Regions from separate parts of the Hymenobacter sp. M1-2 genome, predicted to be linked through region 4. Evidence: riboswitches for the same ligand, from Rfam matches in the RefSeq annotation. Region 4 holds a riboswitch; each other region holds the start of a gene.
What was found. A riboswitch is a leader RNA that binds a small molecule or an ion and turns the genes downstream of it on or off. The one in region 4 is predicted to bind S-adenosylmethionine.

Region 1 (5,387 bases), on a different contig from region 4:
AGTTGATATTGGCCTCCGGGCTGACGCGCAAATCCAGGCGGCGCAACGCGTAGGACTTGGCTGTAATCCAGATGGTGCCCGTGAAAGCGAGGTCCTGGGGCCGACGCGGCGTTACGGCCAATTGGTAGCAAAAGTCTTGGCCAATAAAAACGGAGTCCTGCAACTCGTAGTCGTACGTGAACTTCCAGCCGTCCGCGATGGGCGAGATGAAGTCCTTGCCCATGATCTGCTGCCAGTTGCGGTAAAAATCCCAGTCCTGAAACGAGGAGCCCGTAATCTGCGATACCACTGAACCTTCGCGCGGCGCTATGCCCCGCATCTGCGACTGCCGAATTTCCTCACGCCGCCGTAGCGGCTGGCGCAGCACATAGTAGCGCGAGAGAACCTCCGAAACGAAAACCGGCACGATAGGCTTACCATTGGCCCCGCGCTCCAGGCCCAAACTATCGGCCACGGCGGCCATCTGGCGCAGCACCTTACGCCGGCTCACCTGGTCGGGTAAGTTATTGAGGCTGATGTCGGTGCGGTTGTATGAGTCGAATTCGAAGGCGTTGAGACACGCTTTGTTATTGCGGTCTTTCTGTTGCTGCACCCGGCGTAGAATGGCGTAGGCCGGGTTTTCGGTGGGCCGCACCACCACTTCGCCCAGAGAAACAGCTCCCGAACCTAGTGCGAAGTCAATAGTTTGGCTGGCTACCTGCGGCTTCAGGGCCTTCTTCAGCGGCGCAAAGCCCATAGCCGACGCTACAACGGTATCGGCAGGGGCAGTGCTCAACCGATACCGACCATTTTCATCGGCCGTGGCGCCGGAAGTGGTACCTGGTACGAATACTGAGGCGAAAGGCACGGGTTTGCCCGTAGCGGCCTCTGTTATGCGGCCCGTGACAACCACCTGTTGCGCCCAAACAGACTGTGCTCCAACTAGTAGCAGGAGCAGAAACAGCGAAGAATAAGAGAAGCGGTGGTAGAAGAGCGGCAAGATTGATAATCAAATAGATGTCGACAGAAGAACGCGCAGTGAGCCGTAAGATACAGAATAAGGACTGTACCCCTACCCGCCGTGGCAGCCGGGAGGAAAAATTATGCCAGCAGTTAAAAACAAAACCTAGCTATTCGAGTTTTAGCGGGCTTCTGGCGCATTCACCTTTCGCCACGATAACAAAAGAGTAATCCAGGGGAGAGGTAAGTGCCTCACTATTGTACTACTACCTCCACCCGCCGGTTGCGTGGGCGTTGCTGCGGGTCTCGGTTGTCGGCCACGGGACGAGTGCCGCCGTAGCCGCGGGCCGTGAGTCGCACGGAATCAATGCCTTGCTGCACCAAATATTGCCGTACCACGCGGGCCCGCTGATCGGAAAGGCGCAAGTTGAGAGCAGGCTCGCCCACGTTGTCGGTGTGGCCGGCTATTTCCAGGCGCAGGCTCGGCTGTTCCCGTAGCCGGCGAGCCAAGGCATTGAGCATGGGCCGGGAAGTTGGCAGCAGTGAGGCCGTACTCTGTGTGAAGTACAAATTGGGCAGCGTAACCGCCGCGCCCCGGCTCAAAGCGGCCAGATCCGGCAGGACCACCGTATCAACCGAAGGTCCGGCGGGCAATGCTGGACGAGCGGCTGGACGAGTAACTGGGCGCGTGACACGCGGCGCAGCTGGACGAGGAGCCGCAAGTTTAGCAGCAACAGTGGGCTTGGGCGGCTGGCGGCTAGCAACTACTGGCGCAGCCGGTGGTTCGGGCAGCGGCCGGGGCAGCTCAGGATACAGATACTGCTTGGGCACCACTGTGGGGCCGAGGCGCTTAGCTGCATCAAACGCCTGCTCCAGCGTGGTAGGTCCGCCCATCGCCGACGGTCGCACCCACGACAGCACCGCCCGGGATACGCCCTGTACGTTCTTGTAGGCGAGGTCAATCTGGTAAAAGTGGCCAGCTGTGAGGCTCTGCACCATATCAACCGGAATGGGCGGCTTGCGCGGCGCAAAGTACTCCGGCTCATACTTTTCCATGCTCAAGACGTTGGCCCCCGCGAAGGAAATGTCAGTGGCGTCATCCCACTCGGTATGAAACACATACAGCCCCGACTCTGGGGCATACACGTAGCCGGTCCAGCGCACGGAGAAGCCCTGGCTTGGCACGCCGGGCGCCGGGGCGCTGCCCCGCCACGTTACGTTCAGCACCGGCTCTACGCGGCTGTGCACGGCCGGCCCGCGCACCGAGCTAGCATAGTATGTGGCTTGAAGTCCGATGCCGTCGGGGAGCTTGCCGGGTACAGTTACGCCCGCGCTGGGCTGTACGGGGGTGGCGGTAACGGGCCGGCTGCCCGGCGGACCGGGCACGATGCTAATGGTACCGCCAGTAGGCTTTGGAGCGGCCGCCGGTAGTGGCTTGGCCGATGTGGGTAGCGTGGTATACAGCCGGGCGCTTGGAATAGGCCGGGGTTCTTCGGTGGAGTTCGGGAGCTTCCAAGTCAGCAAGGCCCGGGTATCGTACTCCACTTGGTAGTATTCCACTCGGAGCGGATAATAGCGGCCCGCTTCCAGCCGTACTTGCATGGTATACTGCGTAGCAGGTTGCCCTCGCCAGGAGTTCAGGAGCCTTTTGCCGCCCACCCACACGCGCATTCCATCGTCGGTGGTGGCCTGAAAGGTATACATGCCCGTGATGGGAGCGTACAGGTGGCCGGTCCAGCGAACTGAAAAGTCGGTGCCATCCAAGCCGGGCCCCGGAGCCATAAAGCGAGCGGGTGGTTGGCCGGGTGCGGGTGGGGTGTAGGTCCAGTTGAAGTCGACGGTAGGGTCGGTGCGCGTGAAGGCGAGCCGTTCGAAGTTGCGGCCATTATAGTACTCGCCTTTTAAACCGGTGCCGGGCGTAGCGGGCAGCACCTGGGCTGAGGCCGCAAAGCCGAAGGCCAGCACCACCGACAACCAAAACAGAACTCTCATCAAACGTTATAGCTTAGGAGTAGAAGTGCTAATAAATTGTCAACGTCAGCAAGATAGAGGTAACCACGCTAGATGTTGAAGTGCAAAGTTTTATAGGAACACCTTATAGTTGAGCACGTATTGCTAGTATCTCCCTATTGTATTCATTCACATAAAGCAAAAGGTATCATGGCAGAGAAAAAGGCACCATGTTGGAAAGGCTACGAGCAGCAGGGTACCAAGAAGAAAGAGGGCAAAACTGTCCCCAACTGCGTTAAGAAGGATTAATGTTTATAAGCCTGGCGTTAAACCGCCCAGAAGAACCCCGACCTTGGCTTCACGGTTGGGGTTCTTGCTTTCCGGAAGTTCGGGCAGTATCTTCGCCTTGCTACTTATCCAGAAAGACCGAGGGACTGGGCCCGACGACGTCTTGGCAACCTGAAATAAAACAAGGTGCCAACTCCCATTTCGCCACCAGCGGAAGAAGATAAGTACGGACTCGCTTCGCGCGGCTCTTTCTGGATAGGCACTTTTTCGTTGCCCGTTTTCTTTTAGAGCCGATATGCCCACGACCGTCCAGCCCCACTCTCCGCTACACGATATCCTCCAGCAGCGCCTGCTCATTCTCGACGGCGCCATGGGCACCATGATTCAGCGCCACACGTTGAGCGAGGAAGATTTCCGCGGCGCGCGCTTCGCAGATCATCCCAAGCCCCTGCGCGGCAACAATGACCTGCTCAGCATCACGCGGCCCGACATCATTAAAGGTATCCACGCTGATTATTTCGCGGCCGGTGCCGATATGGTGGAAACCAACACGTTCAGCGGTACCACCATCGCGCAAGCCGATTACGGCCTAGAACACATTGTGTACGAGCTGAACTACGAGTCGGCGCGCATTGCGAAAGAAGTGGCCGACGAGTTTACTGCGCAGAATCCAGCGAAGCCGCGTTTCGTGGCTGGCGCCGTTGGGCCTACCAACCGCACTGCTTCTTTGTCGCCGGATGTGAACCGACCCGGCTTCCGCGCCGTGACATTTGATGAGCTAGCTACAGCCTACCACGAGCAAGTGCGTGGCCTGGTAGACGGCGGTTCCGACGCGCTGCTCATCGAAACCATCTTTGATACGCTTAACGCCAAAGCGGCGCTATTTGCGGTGCAGAAGTTCTTCGACGAAGGTGGCCGCGTGGTGCCCGTCATGATTTCGGGTACCATTACCGACGCTTCGGGCCGCACACTCTCCGGCCAGACGGTAGAAGCTTTCTGGAATTCCATTCGGCACCTGCCGCTGCTGAGCGTGGGCCTGAACTGCGCCCTCGGCGCCGACCAGTTGCAAGTCTATATCAAGGAGCTGAGCCGCATTGCGGACGTCCATATCTCCGCTTACCCGAATGCCGGCCTGCCCAATGCCTTCGGCGGTTACGATGAGTCGGCGCAGGAATTTGCGGGGGTGGTAGAAAACTACCTCAAGGAAGGCCTGGTGACGGTGGTGGGTGGTTGTTGTGGCACCACGCCGCAGCACATTGCCGAGCTGGCTCGGCTGGCGGAGAAGTACGAGCCTAGAAAACTAGAGCTAGAAATTAGCTCCCCTCCTTTTTTCAAGGAGGGGTTGGGGGTGGTTCAATCGTTGAACAACTCTGGCCAAATAGATTTTAGCTCTAACTCAACCACCCCCAACCCCTCCTCGAAAAAAGGAGGGGAGCTAATTTCTAGCTCGGTCACCCGCCTGAGTGGTCTGGAGCCATTCAACATCACCGCCGACAGCCTCTTCGTGAACGTAGGGGAGCGGTGCAACGTGACCGGCTCCCGCGCTTTTGCGCGGCTTATCCGTACCGGCGCTTACGAGCAGGCTCTGCAAGTAGCCCGCGACCAGGTGGAAGGCGGCGCTCAGGTCATTGATGTGAACATGGACGAAGGCATGCTCGACTCGGAGCAGGCCATGACGACGTTCCTCAACCTCATTGCCTCGGAGCCCGACATTTCGCGGGTGCCGATCATGATTGATTCCTCGAAGTGGAGCGTGCTGGAAGCCGGCCTCAAGTGCGTGCAGGGCAAGAGCATCGTCAACTCCATTTCACTGAAAGAAGGCGAAGAGGTGTTCAAGGAGCGCGCCCGCACCGTGCGGGCGTACGGCGCCGCTATGGTGGTCATGGCCTTCGATGAAAACGGCCAGGCCGACTCCTTCGAGAAGCGCATCGAAATCTGTAAGCGCAGCTACGACATCCTGGTGAACGAAGTCGGTTTCCCGGCCGAGGACATCATCTTCGACCCCAACATCCTGACCGTGGGCACCGGCATGGAGGAACACCGCAACTATGCGCTGGACTTCATTGAGGCAGTCCGCTGGATCAAGCAAAACCTGCCCGGCGCCCTCACCAGCGGCGGCGTCTCGAACATCAGCTTTTCCTACCGCGGCAACGACGTGGTGCGCGAGGCCATGCACTCGGCTTTCCTCTACCACGCCATCCGGGCCGGAC
Region 2 (5,387 bases), on a different contig from region 4:
CGCTGATGGTTTCGATGCCCAGGTTCAAGACCTCCTCCGGCCGCAGGAAGGTGCCGTAGGCGTGAGCCGCCAGAATAACTGCCTTAGAGCGCGGATCAAAAGCGCCCATGTCGAGCGTGGGGTCGGTTTCGGCGAAGCCGCGGGCCTGGGCTTCGGCCAAGGCGGGCTCGTACCCTGAGCCTTCCTCGCCCATGCGCGTCAGCACATAGTTCGATGAGCCGTTCAAAATGCCCGTTACGCTCCGCAGCGGCTCCTGCCCAAAGTAGGCATCGAGGGTACGGATGATAGGAATGCTGCCGCACACGGCGGCTTCGTAGAGCAGCGTGCCGTCGGTTTCGCGCTGCAACTGCACTAGCTCCGGCAAATGCTGGGCCAGCATGGCCTTGTTGGCCGTCACTACGCGGCGGCCTTGGCGTAGCGCTAGGCTCACTAGCCGGAATGCTTCGGCCGCGTCGTCAATCACCTCTACCAATACGTCCAGTGAGGTATCGTGCAGCAGGTCGTCGGCGTGGAAATCGAACCGCTCCAGCGGTAGACTGCGGGCTTTATCCGGATTCTTGACGGCAATACGCGCCACTTCAAAGCCGCTGTCGGGCTGCTGTTGCAGGATGTCGTACAGACCCTGTCCCACGCAGCCGAATCCAATCAGGCCAATACGAATAGAAGTAGCCGGAACTAGGCTGGAGTTAATGGACATACGTCTGGACGTGGAATCGTTCGAGGAAATGGGTGATTTGGGCGGTTTCAATCAGGAATCCATCGTGGCCGAATTCCGAATCCATTTCGGCGTACATGGCTCCCTGGATGTAGCGCGCCAGCAATTGCTGCTCGGCGGGCGGAAACAGCACGTCGGAGGTGATGCTCAACACCAGCGTGCGGGCCCGAATGCGGCCCAATGCCTTCCGCAAACCCCCGCGCCCCCGGCCCACGTGATGCGTATCCATAGTCCGCGACAGAGCCACGTAGGAATAGGCATTGAAGCGGGCCACGAGCTTGTCGCCCTGGTAGCGTTGGTAGGAGCTGGCCCGGAAATCGTCCAGCGTTTCGTCGTCGGGTTCCGTTTGACTGCGTCCGTAGGCGTCGTAGCTGCGGTAGCTGAGCAGGGCTATGGCCCGCGCCGCCCGTAGCCCGGCCGCGCCGCCTTCCGGCGTGGCGCTGTGGTAAGTAGGATCGGCGAAGATGGCCAGGCGCTGCGCCTCGTTAAAGGCAATACCCCAGGCCGAATGGCGGGCGTTGGTAGCCAACAGCACCAGATTCTCAAACAAGGTCGGCTGCTGCACGGCCCATTCCACGGCCTGCTGCCCACCCAGTGAGCCGCCCAGCAGCGTATGAATTTGCAGCAGCGCCAGGTGTTCGCGTAGCGCCTCGTGGGCGGCCACCATATCCCGAATCGTCACCAGCGGAAACTGCTCGTAAAACGCCGGCTCATCGTCGGTGCGCGGCGTGAGCGGGCCGGTACTGCCGTAGCAGGAGCCCAGTACGTTGGCACACACGATAAACCAATCGGCGGGGTCGAAATAGCAGCCGGGCCCGAACAGGCCAGGCCACCAGCTCAACACGTCAGAATTGGCCGTGAGGGCGTGGCACACCCACACCACGTTGTCGCGGGAGGCATTGAGGCGGCCGTAGGTATGATAGGCAACTTCCACCCGTGGCAGCACGGCCCCACTTTCCAGCCGCAACGGACGAGGCAGCCGGAAAATATGTGGTTCGTCGCTCATAAAAAAGTCAGGTGAGTATTTAGTATTGGGTAGTTAGTACTGAGATGTTAGTAGTGAGTGAAAGAGCTGGAACGCTGGATGCTGGAGAATTGAACCACCGCCAACTACTCGATACTCACGTTTCAGTACTGAGTACTAACTACTCAGTACCCAATACTCAATACTTACCATAGCCCGAGGGCAGAGCCAGCAGAACTGGCTCCGCCCCGGCTATGGGCGGGCGGGTAGCGTCGATTCCCTCTCTCACAAAAAAAGCGACGGGCCGCCCGCGGACCGCGGGCTGGAAGTGGTGGCTGGTCGCCCTCTCAAAACGACCGTAGCTCAACCCCTCTCAATTACACTTCCAGCGGGGCGGCGTGTTCAAGTTCCGGCTCGGGCAGCAGCGTGCTGCCATTCTCTTCGGAAGGTAGCGGCGCGGCGGCGCGCACCGCGTCAAAAGCCTGCGCCAAGTCGGCGCGGATATCATTAAAATGCTCAATGCCTACCGACAGACGCAGCAGCGTGGGCGTTACGCCGGCCGCGCGCTGCTCCTCTTCGGAAAGCTGCTGGTGCGTGGTGGCCGAGGGCTGAATAATGAGCGTCTTGGCGTCGCCGACGTTGGCGAGGTGGCTAACAAGCTTCAGGTTGTCGATGAATTGCGTGGCCGTTTCTTTGCTGCCCTTGATGGCAAACGTGAGTACCCCGCCCGCGCCGCGCGTCAGGTATTTCTGCGCCAGGCTGTAGTAGGGGCTGCTTTTCAGGCCGGGATAGTTCACGGCTTCCACCTGCGGATGCTGCTCCAGCCAGGTCGCCACGCGCAGGGCGTTTTCTACGGTACGCTCCACGCGCAGACTCAGCGTTTCGAGGCCTTGCAGCAGCAGGAAGGAGTTGAATGGGCTCTGCGAAGGACCAAAGTCGCGCAGACCTTCCACTCGAGCCCGAATGATGAAGGCGATGTTGCCAAACGGCCCATTCTTGCCGAACACATCATTGAACACCAGCCCGTGGTAGCCTTCCGAGGGCTCCGTGAACTGTGGGAACTTGCCGTTGCCGAAGTCGTACTTGCCGCCGTCCACAATCACGCCGCCGATGCTGGTGCCGTGGCCACCAATCCATTTCGTGGCCGATTCTACTACGATGTGCGCGCCATGCTCCAAAGGCCGGAACAGGTAACCGCCCGCGCCAAAGGTATTGTCCACGATGAGCGGCAGGTCGTACTTTTCGGCAATGGCGGCAATGCGCTCAAAATCGGGAATGCTGAAGCTTGGGTTGCCGATGGTTTCGAGGTAGATGGCTTTGGTATTGCCGTCGATATGGTCCTCGAAGCTTTCGGGCCGGTCGCCATCGGCGAAGCGCACTTCAATGCCGAGACGCTTGAAAGCCACTTTGAATTGGTTGTAGGTGCCACCGTAGAGGTGGGCCGTGCTCACGAAGTTGTCGCCGGCCTGCAAAATATTGTTCAGCGCGATGAACTGTGCCGCCTGCCCCGACGATACGGCCAGCGCCGCTACACCGCCTTCCAGCGCCGCAATCCGCTGCTCGAATACGTCGGTGGTGGGGTTCATTAGGCGAGTATAAATGTTGCCAAACTCCTTTAGTGCAAACAGATTGGCGCCGTGCTCCGCATTCTTGAACACGTAAGAAGTGGTCTGGTGAATAGGCACGGCGCGGGAGCCGGTGGTGGGGTCGGGCTGCTGGCCAGCGTGGAGTTGAAGCGTCTCGAAGTGCAGGGCTGAAGTAGACATGGTGAGGCTGAGATGAGTATACTGTGGAGAAGGCAGTGAAGTGCAAGGAATGGGGCTGCAAGAGGCAGCGAGGCCACATCGGGACGGAGCCGCAAGAAGGCGCGACAAGCAAATCAGGATGCGAGAGGGCCACGAGGCGCCACCAAAGGGACACCGCCGATTAGGGCCGGGGCAAAGAAGGGGAGGAGGGCTGAGTAGCCGGAACTAGGCTAGCAACAGCAACAACACGCGCCGCAACAGCACATTCGCATTCGCTCGTAGCGGGGCACATTGGCCGCCACGGCGACCAGCGAAACGCGAAAACCCAACGGCCAGAAGTTGCGCAAGGCAGCGACTAGGGCGGCGGGGTTCAGAAAGGCGAAAGCGAAGGAGTTTTCCATGGTACTCTGAGTTATATGCCCCGCCAGCGGTAGCCGGTCGGGCAGGAATTGGCACCTTTCGCGCGGTCGAAGGTTGCCAGCGGGTCAAAGAGCCTGTTCTCTCGCCGCTTCTGTATAAATCTTATGAAACTACCCCGCCGCGAGCGGGGGAGTACCGAGTTGGTATTGCAAAGGTATAGGCATAGTTTTGATATTCGCAATAGCTGCGCAATATTTTTTATGAAGGCTTATCGGCACTGCTTCTCAGGTAGCGTTTCACCTGCTGTTATTGAAATGGAATTTGCTAGGGTAGTTCTACTGATGAATAAAATTCTGAAAAACAGTGATTTGCTGTCATGCCACAAACCAGATGAACGAGCAAAATAAGCTGGCCGCCTACACTACCCGAACCCGGACACCGCCTTTGTCTGCCACCTGTCTAGTGGCTGTGGCTTGCTTCGCGGCAAATTTGGATCAGTAAAAGGAGTCTGCGAAACCGATCATAAACCATAAAAAAGCCACTCCAAACGGAATGGCTTTTTAGGATATTTTCTGGAGGCGCGGAGGCTACAGCTTGGGTAGCGTGAGCACCTGGCCTACTTCAATATGGTCGGGGTTGGCGCCAATGGTGCTTTTATTGGCGTCGTAAATCTGGTGCCACTTGGCAGCGTCGCCGTAGTGGTTTTTGGCAATTTTTGAAAGCGAGTCGCCGCTAACCACGGTGTAGGTTTCGCCTTGCTCAGTGGCGCCGTTGGCGTTGCCGAAGAAGTCGGTAGCACCGCCCGTGGCGGGTTGCTTAGCTGGCTCGACCGGCTTTTTTTCGCCTTCGTTCGAGATGAAATCAAACAGTCCCATAGTCGTGCGTTGGTTTAGATGAGTGGGAAAAGTGCCGACTATCAGCCTGCTGGCAAGTCGTCAGGGCTTCTTACGCCGAGCCTGACCAGTAGGTTATGAAGCGGTACGGAGCAGCTCCAAGCTGGCTGAACATCTTGCTGCAAGCTCCCGTAAGAAGCGCAACACTGGCTCTTAATCTTGCCAGTTGGGCTCATCGGGGCCCTTCATAAGAACCTCCCAACCAACCCTACACCCCTATGAACACTCTCGCTAATCCTCTCCGGTACTTTGCTAGCCTCCTAATGCTGGTAGCCCTGTTCACGTCTGCCTGCGGCAGCAAAGAAGGCAAAGTAGAAGGCGTAAACATGCTCTACGGCGCCCAGAGCAAAGTTTGGAAGACCGATAAGGAGCTAAGCACCGCTGGCGACAAAGTGAAGCAAACCGACGCGCAGGAAGACGAGCGTATCACGTTCTTCGCCAATGGCCAATACGATATGTCCTCGCCTGCTTCCGGCAATGTGAAAGGCAAGTACGACTTCGACCAAGCCGGCAAAAAAATCACGATGACCCCCGACGGCGCCGCGCAAAGCAACACCTTCGACGTGGTAACCCTGACCGACGACAAGCTGACCCTCAAGAGCCCCGCCGGCGCCGAGCTACGCTTGGAAAAGGAGTAAGCTGCTGAATGAAGCTCTCCTATGAAGAAAAAAGCCCTTTCACGCCTGTGGAAGGGCTTTTTTATGTCGTTC
Region 3 (5,387 bases), 180 kb from region 4:
GGTCGAATACGCGGCGGCTGTGGGCCAGCAGGCGGTGCTGGATGTAGATTTTCTCTTCCTGGTCGCGGGAGAAGGCCACGTCCAGCCTATCGAGGGTGCCGTGCTTGAGGTGCTGCTGCCACTCGGTCTGGTACAGAAAATCGGTAGTGAAGTGGGGGTTGCCGAACACCAGCCAGTTTCGGCCAGTAGCGCCAGTTTCGGCCCGCTCCTCCACGAAAGCCCGGTACGGCGCCACGCCCGTGCCCGCACCCACCATAATAATGTCGGTGGCCGCATCTTTGGGCAGCTTGAAGTACTCGTTGCGGTCCACCCACACGCGGGCCGACTCGCCGGGCTGGAGCAGGTCGGCCTGGTAGCTGGAGCAGGCGCCGTGCTTGCGGCGGCCGTACGTTTCGTAACGCACGGCGCCCACCGTGAGGTGTACTTCCTCGGGATGAGCCAGTAGGCTACTGGCAATGGAATAGGCCCGGCCCGGCAACGGCCGCAGCACCGCCGCCAAATGCTGCGCCGACAGCTCCACCGGAAAATCGCGTAGCAAATCGGCCACGTCGCGGCCGTATACATAGCCCGGCAGCTGGGCTTTGTCGGCCACCAGGGCGCGCAGTTGCGGGTGCTGCGGGGCCACGGCGGCGTAGCGTTCCAGCACATCGCGCGTCAGCACCGACAGCTCCAGGCGCTCCGTCAGCGCGGTTGCCAGGTCGGCTTCCTCGCCGTTGACCTGCACGGGCGCGGCAGCATCAAGCCGCGCCACTTGCAGTACCTCCTGCACTAAGTCCGGCCGGTTGGTGGGCTGCACGAAAAGGGCATCGCCGGGCTCGTACTGAATGCCGGAGCCTTCGAGCGAAAATTCCAGGTGGTAGGTTTCCTTGGTGGAGCCCCGGCCGTTGAGCTGAATCTTGTCCAGCAGCGGCGCCCGAAATGGCCGGCGGCTCGTGTAGACCTGCTCCACTTCAACACCCGCCGCTACCAGGGTTTGCGCCGCCACCGATACCACGGCCGCCGCTACGGGCGCGGGAGCCGCTGATTGTATCAGCACCTCCAGCACCTGCGCGGCCCACTGGCGGGCGGGCTGCTCAAATTCCACGTCGCAATCCACGCGCTCCACGAGGCGGCGGGCGCCCAGCTCGGCCAGGCGCTGGTCGAACTCGAAGCCGGTCTGGCAGTATTGCAGGTAGCTTTTATCGCCTAGCGCCAGCACCGCGAACTGTAGGTTGGGCAGCTTGGGCGCGCGGCTGCTGAGCAGAAACTGGTGCAGCTCCTCGGCCGCAATGGGCGGGTCGCCCTCGCCCTGCGTGCTCACCACTACCAGCAATTGCTGCTCGTTGCGCAGGTCCTTGGTGGGGTAGTCGTTCATGTCGCGCAGAGCAACAGCCAGGCCGCGCTGGCGGGCCGCTTCGGCGGCTATGGTCGCGGCTTTCTTGCTGTTGCCGGTCTGGGAGCCGTAGAGAATGGTGAGCGAAGCCGGGCCCGTGGCGGGCGTTGCCGTGGCGGGCGCGGGCAGGGTGGCGCCGGCGGCGGCCGTGCGGCCGTAGAAGTAGCCACTCAGCCAGAGCAGCTGTTGCTCGGTGAGGCCCGCCGTAAGCTGCTGGAGCTTTTGGTCGTCGAAAACGGGCGGTAGAGCGGGAGGAGGGGAAAGGGTCATGGCAGAAATAGAGAGGATAGATGAACGCGCTACAGATCAGGCTACTTCGGCGTAAGCCGCCGCCGCAAAGCCACTCAGCACGGCCGGGGTAGCCAGGCGGGCCACTTCGCCCACCACAATGATGGCCGGTGCCCCCACACCAGCCGCCGCCGCGCGCACCGGCAGCTCGGCCACCGTGCCCGTCACGAGGCGAGCCTCGGCCAGTGTCCCGTTCTGCACAATGGCGGCGGGCGTCTCGGCCTGCCCGTGCTGGCAAAACAGGTGCACGATGCGGCCCAACTCACTCATCCCCATCAGAATGATGGTAGTAGTGCGGGAGCGGGCAGCTTCGGCCAAGCTCGCCGACAGCTCCCCGCTGGCCGTGGTGGCCGTTACTACCTGAAACCCTTCGCTCAGGCCCCGATGCGTGACTGGGATGCTCATGCTACCGGCCGCCGCCACCGCGCTGCTGATGCCCGGCACGTAATTGGTGAGCAGGCCGTGGGCTTCGGCGTAGAGCATTTCTTCGCGCCCCCGCCCAAACACAAACGGGTCGCCGCCCTTGAGGCGCACCACGTGGCCGTGCTGGTAGGCGTATTCCACAATCAGGGAGTTGATTTCGTCCTGGGAATAGCTGCGCAAGCCGCGCCGCTTGCCCACGAACACCAGCTTGGCGCCGGGCCGGGCGTGTTCGAGCAGGTCGTTGTTGGCCAGCGCATCGTAGAGCACAACGTTGGCCTCCCCGAGCACCCGCGCACCTTTCAGCGTGAGTAATTCCGGGTCGCCCGGACCGGCGCCCAGCACGGTGAGGCGGGGTATAGTGGCAGTAAGCATAGAAAAAGAGTAGCGCGAAGCTCCGGCTTCGCGCATCGTTGAACGACAAGCGTGGGGGCGGCGCGGGCGAGGCGGAAGGCGCGGACGAGGCGCGAAGCCGGAGCTTCGCGCTACAGCTCCAACGAAGCCGCGTTTCAGCAAAAAGAAAAAGCGGAAAACTGGCCCGTAGGCTCAGGTTTTTGGCCGTACACTGGCTTCGGCAAAGCGGCCCTGGCGGGGCAGCGGAATTGGGCGAAGCAAACGGCGGCGGAATTCCTGGCGGCCGCTACGCGGAAGGCCGCGTCAGCTTAGGCTGGAAGGCGGAGCCAGGCAGTAAAAGGAGGGAAGTGTGTGGGCCTTAACAACAACACGCCATTCCCATCATAGAACAACACCCATGCGGTAGCGCGGAGGGAGTGGCAGATGCGGCGGCGGGGCAGAAGAACGACTTCACGGCTCGTTGTTTTTATATGGTCAGGAGTTAGCTTCGCTGACCTTCGGTTGGCACCGTTTCGGATGATCCGAGGGTTGCCGGCGTTTCCTAGAGCCTGTCTCTCCACGCCTCTGTATAAAAACAATCCTTTGTGGGGAAAGAATTGGTGCCCAAAGGTAGCTGCCGGGCTTTTACACTTCCAAATTAAATTTCCCTAGCCGATTAGCAAACCCAAGTTGCGGACTAAAGCTAAGACTAGTTCCCCTCCTTTTTTTAAGGAGGGGCTAGGGGTGGTTGACCATCGTTGAACGATTACTAAAACTAGCTCTACAAATCGTTCTGGTGTATATCAACCACCCCTAGCCCCTTCTTAAAAAAGGAGGGGAACTAGCTCCTAGCTCTAGTCTTTAGTTGTCCGCAACTTGGGTTAGCAAGGCGGCCGGCCGCATAATGTAAAGTTCATGTAACCCGCAGGGCCTCTTTGTAGTCTTGCAGGAGTTGAACCTCACATTCTGTCCATGACTACTGCTTCTACTTCTGCGCGGCTGCGCAACCAAATAGCCCTCGTAACGGGCGGCAGCTCCGGCATCGGGGCGGGCGTAGCCAAAGCCCTGGCCGCCGAGGGCGCCACGGTGTACGTCAACTACGCGCACGGCGCCGACGGTGCCGCCGAGGTGGTGCGCGACATAGAGAAAGCCGGCGGCAAGGCCGTTGCTATTCATGCCGACGTGAGCCGCGAGGAAGACGTACTGCAGATGTTCAACCAGATTCGGGAGCAGGCCGGCACGCTGCACATTCTGGTTAATAATTCCGGCATTCAGGACGACGCGCCGTTTCTGGACATGACGCTCGACCAGTGGCAGCACGTCATCGGCATCAACCTGACGGGGCAGTTTCTGTGCGCCCGCGAAGCCGCCCGCGAGTTTGTGCGCCGCGGCCCGCAGCCGGAAATCTCGAAGGCCACGGGCAAGATTATCTGCATGAGTTCGGTGCACGAAGTCATTCCCTGGGCCGGCCACGTCAACTACGCTACCAGCAAGGGCGGCATCATGCAACTCATGAAAAGCATGGCCCAGGAGCTGGCCCCGCACCGCATCCGCGTCAACAGCATCGGGCCCGGCGCCATTGCTACGCCCATCAACCTGGAAGCCCGCGACACGCCCGAAGAAGAGCAGAAGCTGCTCACGCTCATTCCTTACGGCCGCATCGGCGAGCCCGCCGACATCGGCCAAGTGGCTGTCTGGCTGGCCTCCGACGAGTCGGACTACGTCACCGGCATCACGCTCTTCGCCGACGGCGGCATGACCCTCTACCCCGGCTTCGCCGACAACGGCTAGGCGCTTGCGCTGCGTTGAATGAGGAATTAAGAATGAGGAAGGAAGAATTTGCTTTAGGCCGTCATGTAGAGCGGAGCCGAAGGCGTAGCGAAGCATCTCGCTAGTGTGGTAATCAATACCACCACAACCTCAGCACGCGAGATGCTTCCTTCGTCTGCATGATGTTCTAGCAAACAACGTCAGCATGCGAGATGCTTCGGCTCCGCTTCATGCGCGGAATGCTCTGCACAATGGCCGGTTCGCGAAAAAAGCCTTATACTTCTTTCGTCCAACTTCCCCACCCTAAGGAGGAGCCTTTTCGCGGGCTCCGCTGTTCTTTCCGTGTGACTGATTCCACTCCCACCACTCCACGCCCGGACCTGCTGCGCGTGCCCTACGACGACTACCGCGCGCTGCCGGCCATTGCCAACTCTGACCTGTCGCGGCTGCGCGACGCTCTTAACGGGCGCCCACCCCGGCCCACTACGTCTATGGGCGCCCTAGGCCTGGGCACTGCTTTTCATACAGCCCTGCTGGAGCCAGACCTCTACGAAGCCGGCCAGCCGGGCATCAACGACACGCTGGTGTGGTGGATGGTAGATGGCGTGAAGCTGAACCCAGAAGTGAACCAGATGCTGGAAATGGGCACGCCTGAGCCCAGCTGCATCTTCACCGAGCCCATCACCGACACGCTCTGCAAGCTCCGCGCCGACCTCATCGTGGACCAGCCCGGCCAGCCCTACACCATCGTCGACTTCAAAACCACCCTGGCCCGCGACCATCAGCACTTCGTGGCCCAGTGCAGCGGCTACGACTACGACCGGCAAGCCGCCTTCTACTCCGATGCCTTGCACGCCGACCGTTTCGTGCTGGTGGGCGTGCAGAAGGTGGAGCCGTTCAAGCTGTTCGTATTTGAAGTGCCCAAGTTCATGCTCTCGGAGGGACGGGCCAAGTACCTGCGCCTACTGAAGCTGCTGCAACCCGAAGCACCCGTGCCAACGGCCGTAGCCGGCGCCGTGCGCGAGGTGCGCGACCTGCTGCGCGGCGATTAAGGAAAGAGGCGAGGAAAAGGAAATTCTAATAGCCTCCTCACGCCCTAGCCCCAGCGGGGCGGCATATCGGTAGCAAAGCAAATCAGGAAAAAGCCAAGCCCCGGCGGGGCGACACCCAATGATTGGTGCCGCCCCGCCGGGGCTTGTTTAAT
Region 4 (5,387 bases):
GCCGGTTTACATTTGCGCACCAGCTACCCCTCATGGAAATAAGACACCTGCGCCTCGTGCGGGCCATTGTAGAAGACGGCAGCCTCGCCAAGGCCATCGACACGCTGCACCTGACGCCTAGCGCCCTCAGCCACCAGCTCAAGGAAGCCGAGCAGCAGCTCGGCGCCCAGATTTTCTACCGCATCAACAAGAAGCTCGTGCTCACGCCCGTCGGCGAAAAGCTCCTGCGGGCCGCGCACACCATTCTGGCTGAGCTGGACCGGGTGCAGGCCGAAATCAAGGAGCTGATGGGTGGCGAAATCGGTCAGATCCGGCTCAGCACCGAGTGCTACACGAGCTACCACTGGCTGCCGGGGCTGCTGAGAAACTTCCGCCAGGAATACCCGCACGTGGAGATAGTGCTCAACATCGAAGCGACCCAACAGTCGTTTGCGCGGGCCCTGCTCAGCGGGCAGGTGGACGCCGTTATCACCAGCAACCCCATCGACGACCCGAATCTGGAGTACGTGGAGCTGTTTCAGGACGAGCTGGTGGCCGTGGTGCCCGCCGGCCACGCCTGGGCCGCGCGGCCTTACGTCACGGCCGAAGATTTCCGGGATGAGAGCCTGATCATCTATTCGCTGCCACTGAGCTCCGTCACGGTGTACCAGCAGGTACTGGAGCCGGCAGGCGTCACGCCGCGCAAGGTGCTGCCGGTGCCTTTCACCGAAGCCGCTATGGAGCTCACCAAAGCCGGCATGGGCGTGAAGGTGATTGCGGCCTGGGCGGTCCGGCCCTACCTGGCCTCGGGCGAGCTGCGCGCCGTGCGCATTAACTCCACGGGCCTGCACAAGCGCGAGTACGTGGCGCGACTTAAAAACAAGAAACAGCCCCTGTTCTTCGACTGCTTCATCAACTCGCTGAAGCAGGAAATGCAGTTCGACAACGTGCTCATCTAAGCACCTAAGTTGTTTCTACTGCGCCTTAAACCAGCCTCATGTCTTCCGAATTCCGCTTTCTTTTCCTACTCGCCAGCCCCCGCGAAGCCGGCAACAGTGAAATCCTGGCCCGCCACGCGGCGGGCTCTTTACCGGCTACCGCCGCACAGCGTTGGCTACGGCTAGATGACCATCCGCTGCCGCCCTTCGAGGACCTGCGCCACGCGCCGGCGCCCGGCACCTATCCCGCCCCGGAAGGGGCCGCCGCCACGCTGCTCGAAGCCACGCTCTGGGCCACCGACATTGTGGTAGTAGCACCCCTGTACTGGTACGCGCTGCCCGCCCCCGCCAAGCTCTATTTCGACCATTGGAGCGGCTGGATGCGCGTCCCGGACCTCAACCTCCGGCCCCAGCTAGCCGGCAAAACGCTACACGCCATCGTGAGCAGCAGCGGCGATGCCCCCGAAGCCCAGCCCCTGCACGACATGCTCCGCCTTACCGCCGACTACATGCGCATGCACTGGGGCGGTATGCTGCTCGGCAACGGCTCCGCCCCCGGCGACATCCGCCGAGACACTGTAGCCTGGCAAGCCGCCACAACTTTTCTGTAGAAGTGCCGCCATCGGCCGCTGCTTAGGAGGCGGGCTCGCTATTCGGTCTTTGGTGAGCGAGTTCGCGATTATCAAAGCACGACTTCAAATGAGGAGTACCTTGCGAAAAAAATATTCAAGGGCCCTCCAAAATTGGAGGGCCCTTGAATATTTTTTTCGCAAGGTACTCCTGGGATAAGCTTCTGCTGGAGTGGATGGCCCTGTGCCAAGCGCGACGCGGCGTATGGCGCACTGCCAATTTTTACCTTATGGGAGGTCGTGTTATACAAACCTAGAGCCGCTAGGAAGCTGCTTCGCAATATGGGTGAGCGGGTAGCATTAGTCAGGGCGGTGGAAAGCCGCCTGCCCGGTACGCGACATGCTTTGATCCTGCTTTACTAGGACGGGCTCAATGGCAATTTTTGAATAAAATTTGGGCGTTTGAGGAATGCGGCTTTACCTTTAGCCCATCAATTCTTTCCCCACAAAGGATTGTTTTTATACAGAGGCGTGGAGAGACAGGCTCTATGAAACGCCGGCAACCCTCGGATCATCCGAAACGGTGCCAACTCCTGACCATATAAAAACACGTTGCTGTGGACACCTCCGCCAACAATTCTGCTCACCTTTTTTGCTTTGTGGCTACGCCGCAAATGAGCTATGCCCAAGCCGCCGTCTGTAGCACGGAGGTAGTGGGTTGTTGTTGCTGATCCACTCCTCCATTTCCGGCTGCCGTGGGTTCCGCACCTCCTCGTTCGGGAGCTAATACATGCGCGGTCTTAAGGCTTGGGCTCTGCTATTGGCGGTAGCATATATGCTCCGCCCAACCGGCCTGAATCTTCTCGGCTCTGGTGTACCCTCTCGAAACTGAGTGCGGCTTTATCCCGCGTTCTGGCTGCGCCCTAACCGTTTCACCGACGAGTTAGCTATCTTTCCTTCCCTCCCTCTTTCTGTATTTCTAGCCGCCAGCACGCTGTCGGTGGCTCAACCTTCTTGCACATGAACAAACTATATCTCTTCGCGTTGCTGACGCTACTTTTTGCCTGGCCGACTCAACTGCTGGCGCAAGCCCAAACGGCTACCATAACCGGCCGCGTGACGGACGCGGGCACGGGGGCCGGCCTCACGGGCGTAAACGTGGTAGTGAAAGGCACACGCACCGGCACGGCTACCGACCGGGAGGGCAATTTCAGCATCAACGCAGCATCCGAAAGCGTGCGGCTGGTGTTCAGCCTCATCGGCTACCAGTCGGTGGAGCGCGAGGCTGCGGCTGGCACGCCGGTGAGCGTGGCACTGGCCGAAGGCGGCGTGCTGACGCAGGAAGTGGTGGTGTCGGCGAGCCGGGTGCCGGAGAGCATTTTGAAGTCGCCGGTGACGGTGGAGAAGCTCGATGCGCGCAGCATTCGGGAGACGGGTGCGGCTAACTTCTGGGACGCCCTCAACAATGTGAAAGGCGTGGACCTGGGCACGCAGAGCATCAACTTTAAGTCGGTGAACCTGCGCGGGTTTGGGGCCAACAACAACACCCGCGTGGTGCAGTGGCTCGATGGCATGGATACCCGCTCGCCGGGCCTGGGCTTCGGTTTCGGCAACGTGGCCGGGGCTTCGGAGCTGGATATCGACAATATAGAAGTGGTACCCGGCGCGGCTTCGGCCCTCTACGGCCCCGACGCCCTCAACGGCATCGTGCTCACGACCACCAAGGACCCATTTGAGTACCAGGGCCTGAGCGTGCAGATTCGCAACGGCCTCAACAACGTGAACTCCTCGGCCGTCGACAACCCCACGCTGCTCACCGACTACGCCATCCGCTACGCCAAGTCGTTCAACGACCGGTTTGCCTTCAAGGTGAATGCCGCTTACTTCGATGCCACCGACTGGGTTGCCAACGACGCGCAGGACCGGCGCGACCGGGGCCGGGCGGCCGGCTTCGAGCCCGGCACCCGCGACACCAACCCGCTCTACGACGGCCTGAACGTTTACGGCGACGAATTTGCCAACGCCATCACCATCGACAACGCTATTTCGGCGACTTCCGCGCTACGCGGCACGCGCGTAACGCGCACCGGCTACCGGGAGCAGGATTTGCTGGACACCGACGCCGAGAACCTGCGTTTGGGAGGCGCCCTGCACTACCGCATCACCGATAAGCTGGAAGCCATTGGCTTGGTGAACTACGGCAAAGGCAACCTGATTCAGACCGCTGGACAGCGCGTGTACTACCCCGATTACGAGCGGACTCAGGCCAAGCTGGAGCTGCGCGCCGACAACTTCTACCTGCGCGGCTACACCACGCAGCAAACGGCCGAAGGCTACGGCACGGGCACCGTAGCTCGCGCCCTCAATAACGCCTACAGCTCCAACACCACCTGGGCCAAGGACTACGTGGCGGCCTACGACGGCCAGGTGCCCGGCATAACGGCTGCCAACACGGCCGTGGCCCGCGCCTACGCCGACCGGAACCGCCTGCAACCCGGCACGGCTGCCTTAAACGAAGTAAGGAACACCGTCGCCAACACGCTCAACACGGAAGGCGGGGCCCGGCAGGTTGAAAACTCCGACCTGTGGCACGCGGAAGGCATGTACAACTTCAAAAACCAGTTCCAGTTCGTGGATTTGCTGGTGGGCGGCCACTTCCGGCGCTACAACCTCGAATCGAACCGCACACTGTTTCCGCTCGATGCCGAAGGGAAAGAATATACGGTGGAGGAATATGGCGGCTACGTCCAGCTGGCCCGCACCTTCCCACTGGCCGAGGACTTGAGCCTACGCCCCACCTTCGCCGCCCGCTACGACAAGAACGAGTATCTTGACGGCGGCTTCACGCCTCGCGGCTCGGCGGTGCTGACCTTTAAGACGCACAACCTGCGCGGCTCCTACCAAACGGCTTTCCGCAATCCTTCGCCCGGCAACTTGTTCGCCTACAATATCACTCCTACTGGCCTGAGCGAGCTAGGCGGCACCGAGCTGATTGCCAACCGCGCCAACCTCTTCGACAACCCAGCTTACACCGAAGCTTCCGTGCTGGCCTATCGCACCAGCAGAAACCCAGCCGATTTGGTGCAGTACACGCCAAAGGTCATCGAGACCGAGAAAATAGCCACCTGGGAAGTGGGCTATAAGTCGGTAGTGGCGCAGTCGCTATTCGTGGATGCCTTCTACTTCCACAGCCGCTACTCCGACTTCATTGCCAACCAGAATTTCATTCAGCCCATCAATGGCAACGTAACGGACCTGGCTGAGCCTCAAACCTCCATCCGCTACCAAATCAACCTCAATAAAGCCGACGAAATTTTGGTGAACGGCGTGGGCCTGGGCGTGGATTATGCTTTCCCGCGCGGCTTCCGCCTCAGCACCAACTACACTTACCAGGAAGGCAAGGACAAGAACACCGGCAAGAAGCTCTCCGACCCCGAAGTGACAGCCAAAGGCCGCAACTTCTTCAACTCGCCCGAAAACCGCACCAACGTATCCTTCAGCAACGCCAAGCTCACTGACCACGTGGGCTTCACCGTCACCTGGCGCTGGCAAGACCGCACCTGGTGGGAGCAAGGTTTCGCCGGCGATACCTGGATTCCCGCCTTCCACACCTTCGACGCGCAAGTTTCCTACCGCCTGCCCGAGCTGAAATCGACCGTGAAACTAGGCGGCTCCAACCTCTTCAACCGCTACTACAGCCAGGGCTACGGCCTACCGCAAGTCGGCGGCCTGTACTACGTGTCCGTGGTGCTGGAAGACCTGCTGAAGTAGGGCCTCGGGGCCTCACCCCCTAGCCCCCTCTCCTAGGGGAGAGGGGGAACTAGCTTTAAAGCTAATTTCTAGCATCCCTCCTTTTTGCAAGGAGTGGTGGCCGCAGGCCGGGGTGGTAAAAATCGTTGCA

Region 1: linked by a shared signal. The riboswitch ahead of metH (methionine synthase) and the one ahead of ACYSMN_RS00835 (TonB-dependent receptor) in region 4 are both predicted to bind S-adenosylmethionine.
Region 2: linked by a shared signal. The riboswitch ahead of ACYSMN_RS24830 (O-acetylhomoserine aminocarboxypropyltransferase/cysteine synthase family protein) and the one ahead of ACYSMN_RS00835 (TonB-dependent receptor) in region 4 are both predicted to bind S-adenosylmethionine.
Region 3: linked by a shared signal. The riboswitch ahead of cobA (uroporphyrinogen-III C-methyltransferase) and the one ahead of ACYSMN_RS00835 (TonB-dependent receptor) in region 4 are both predicted to bind S-adenosylmethionine.

What each region holds. Positions count from the first base shown of each region.
Region 1 is NZ_JBTYZO010000032.1:34,913-40,299, forward strand. It holds gene ACYSMN_RS23215 (DUF5686 and carboxypeptidase-like regulatory domain-containing protein) at 1-979, opposite strand, end outside; gene ACYSMN_RS23220 (PA14 domain-containing protein) at 1,195-2,931, opposite strand; SAM riboswitch class I at 3,300-3,404, shown strand; gene metH (methionine synthase) at 3,473-5,387, shown strand, end outside.
Region 2 is NZ_JBTYZO010000041.1:11,267-16,653, reverse strand. It holds gene ACYSMN_RS24840 (homoserine dehydrogenase) at 1-697, opposite strand, end outside; gene metX (homoserine O-acetyltransferase MetX) at 687-1,721, opposite strand; gene ACYSMN_RS24830 (O-acetylhomoserine aminocarboxypropyltransferase/cysteine synthase family protein) at 2,057-3,445, opposite strand; SAM riboswitch class I at 3,834-3,946, opposite strand; gene ACYSMN_RS24825 (LysM peptidoglycan-binding domain-containing protein) at 4,372-4,659, opposite strand; gene ACYSMN_RS24820 (lipocalin family protein) at 4,896-5,315, shown strand.
Region 3 is NZ_JBTYZO010000001.1:363,614-369,000, forward strand. It holds gene ACYSMN_RS01485 (assimilatory sulfite reductase (NADPH) flavoprotein subunit) at 1-1,642, opposite strand, end outside; gene cobA (uroporphyrinogen-III C-methyltransferase) at 1,679-2,455, opposite strand; SAM riboswitch class I at 2,898-3,009, opposite strand; gene ACYSMN_RS01495 (SDR family oxidoreductase) at 3,386-4,204, shown strand; gene ACYSMN_RS01500 (PD-(D/E)XK nuclease-like domain-containing protein) at 4,528-5,235, shown strand.
Region 4 is NZ_JBTYZO010000001.1:179,000-184,386, reverse strand. It holds gene ACYSMN_RS00845 (LysR family transcriptional regulator) at 33-938, shown strand; gene ACYSMN_RS00840 (flavodoxin family protein) at 977-1,528, shown strand; SAM riboswitch class I at 2,003-2,094, shown strand; gene ACYSMN_RS00835 (TonB-dependent receptor) at 2,507-5,257, shown strand.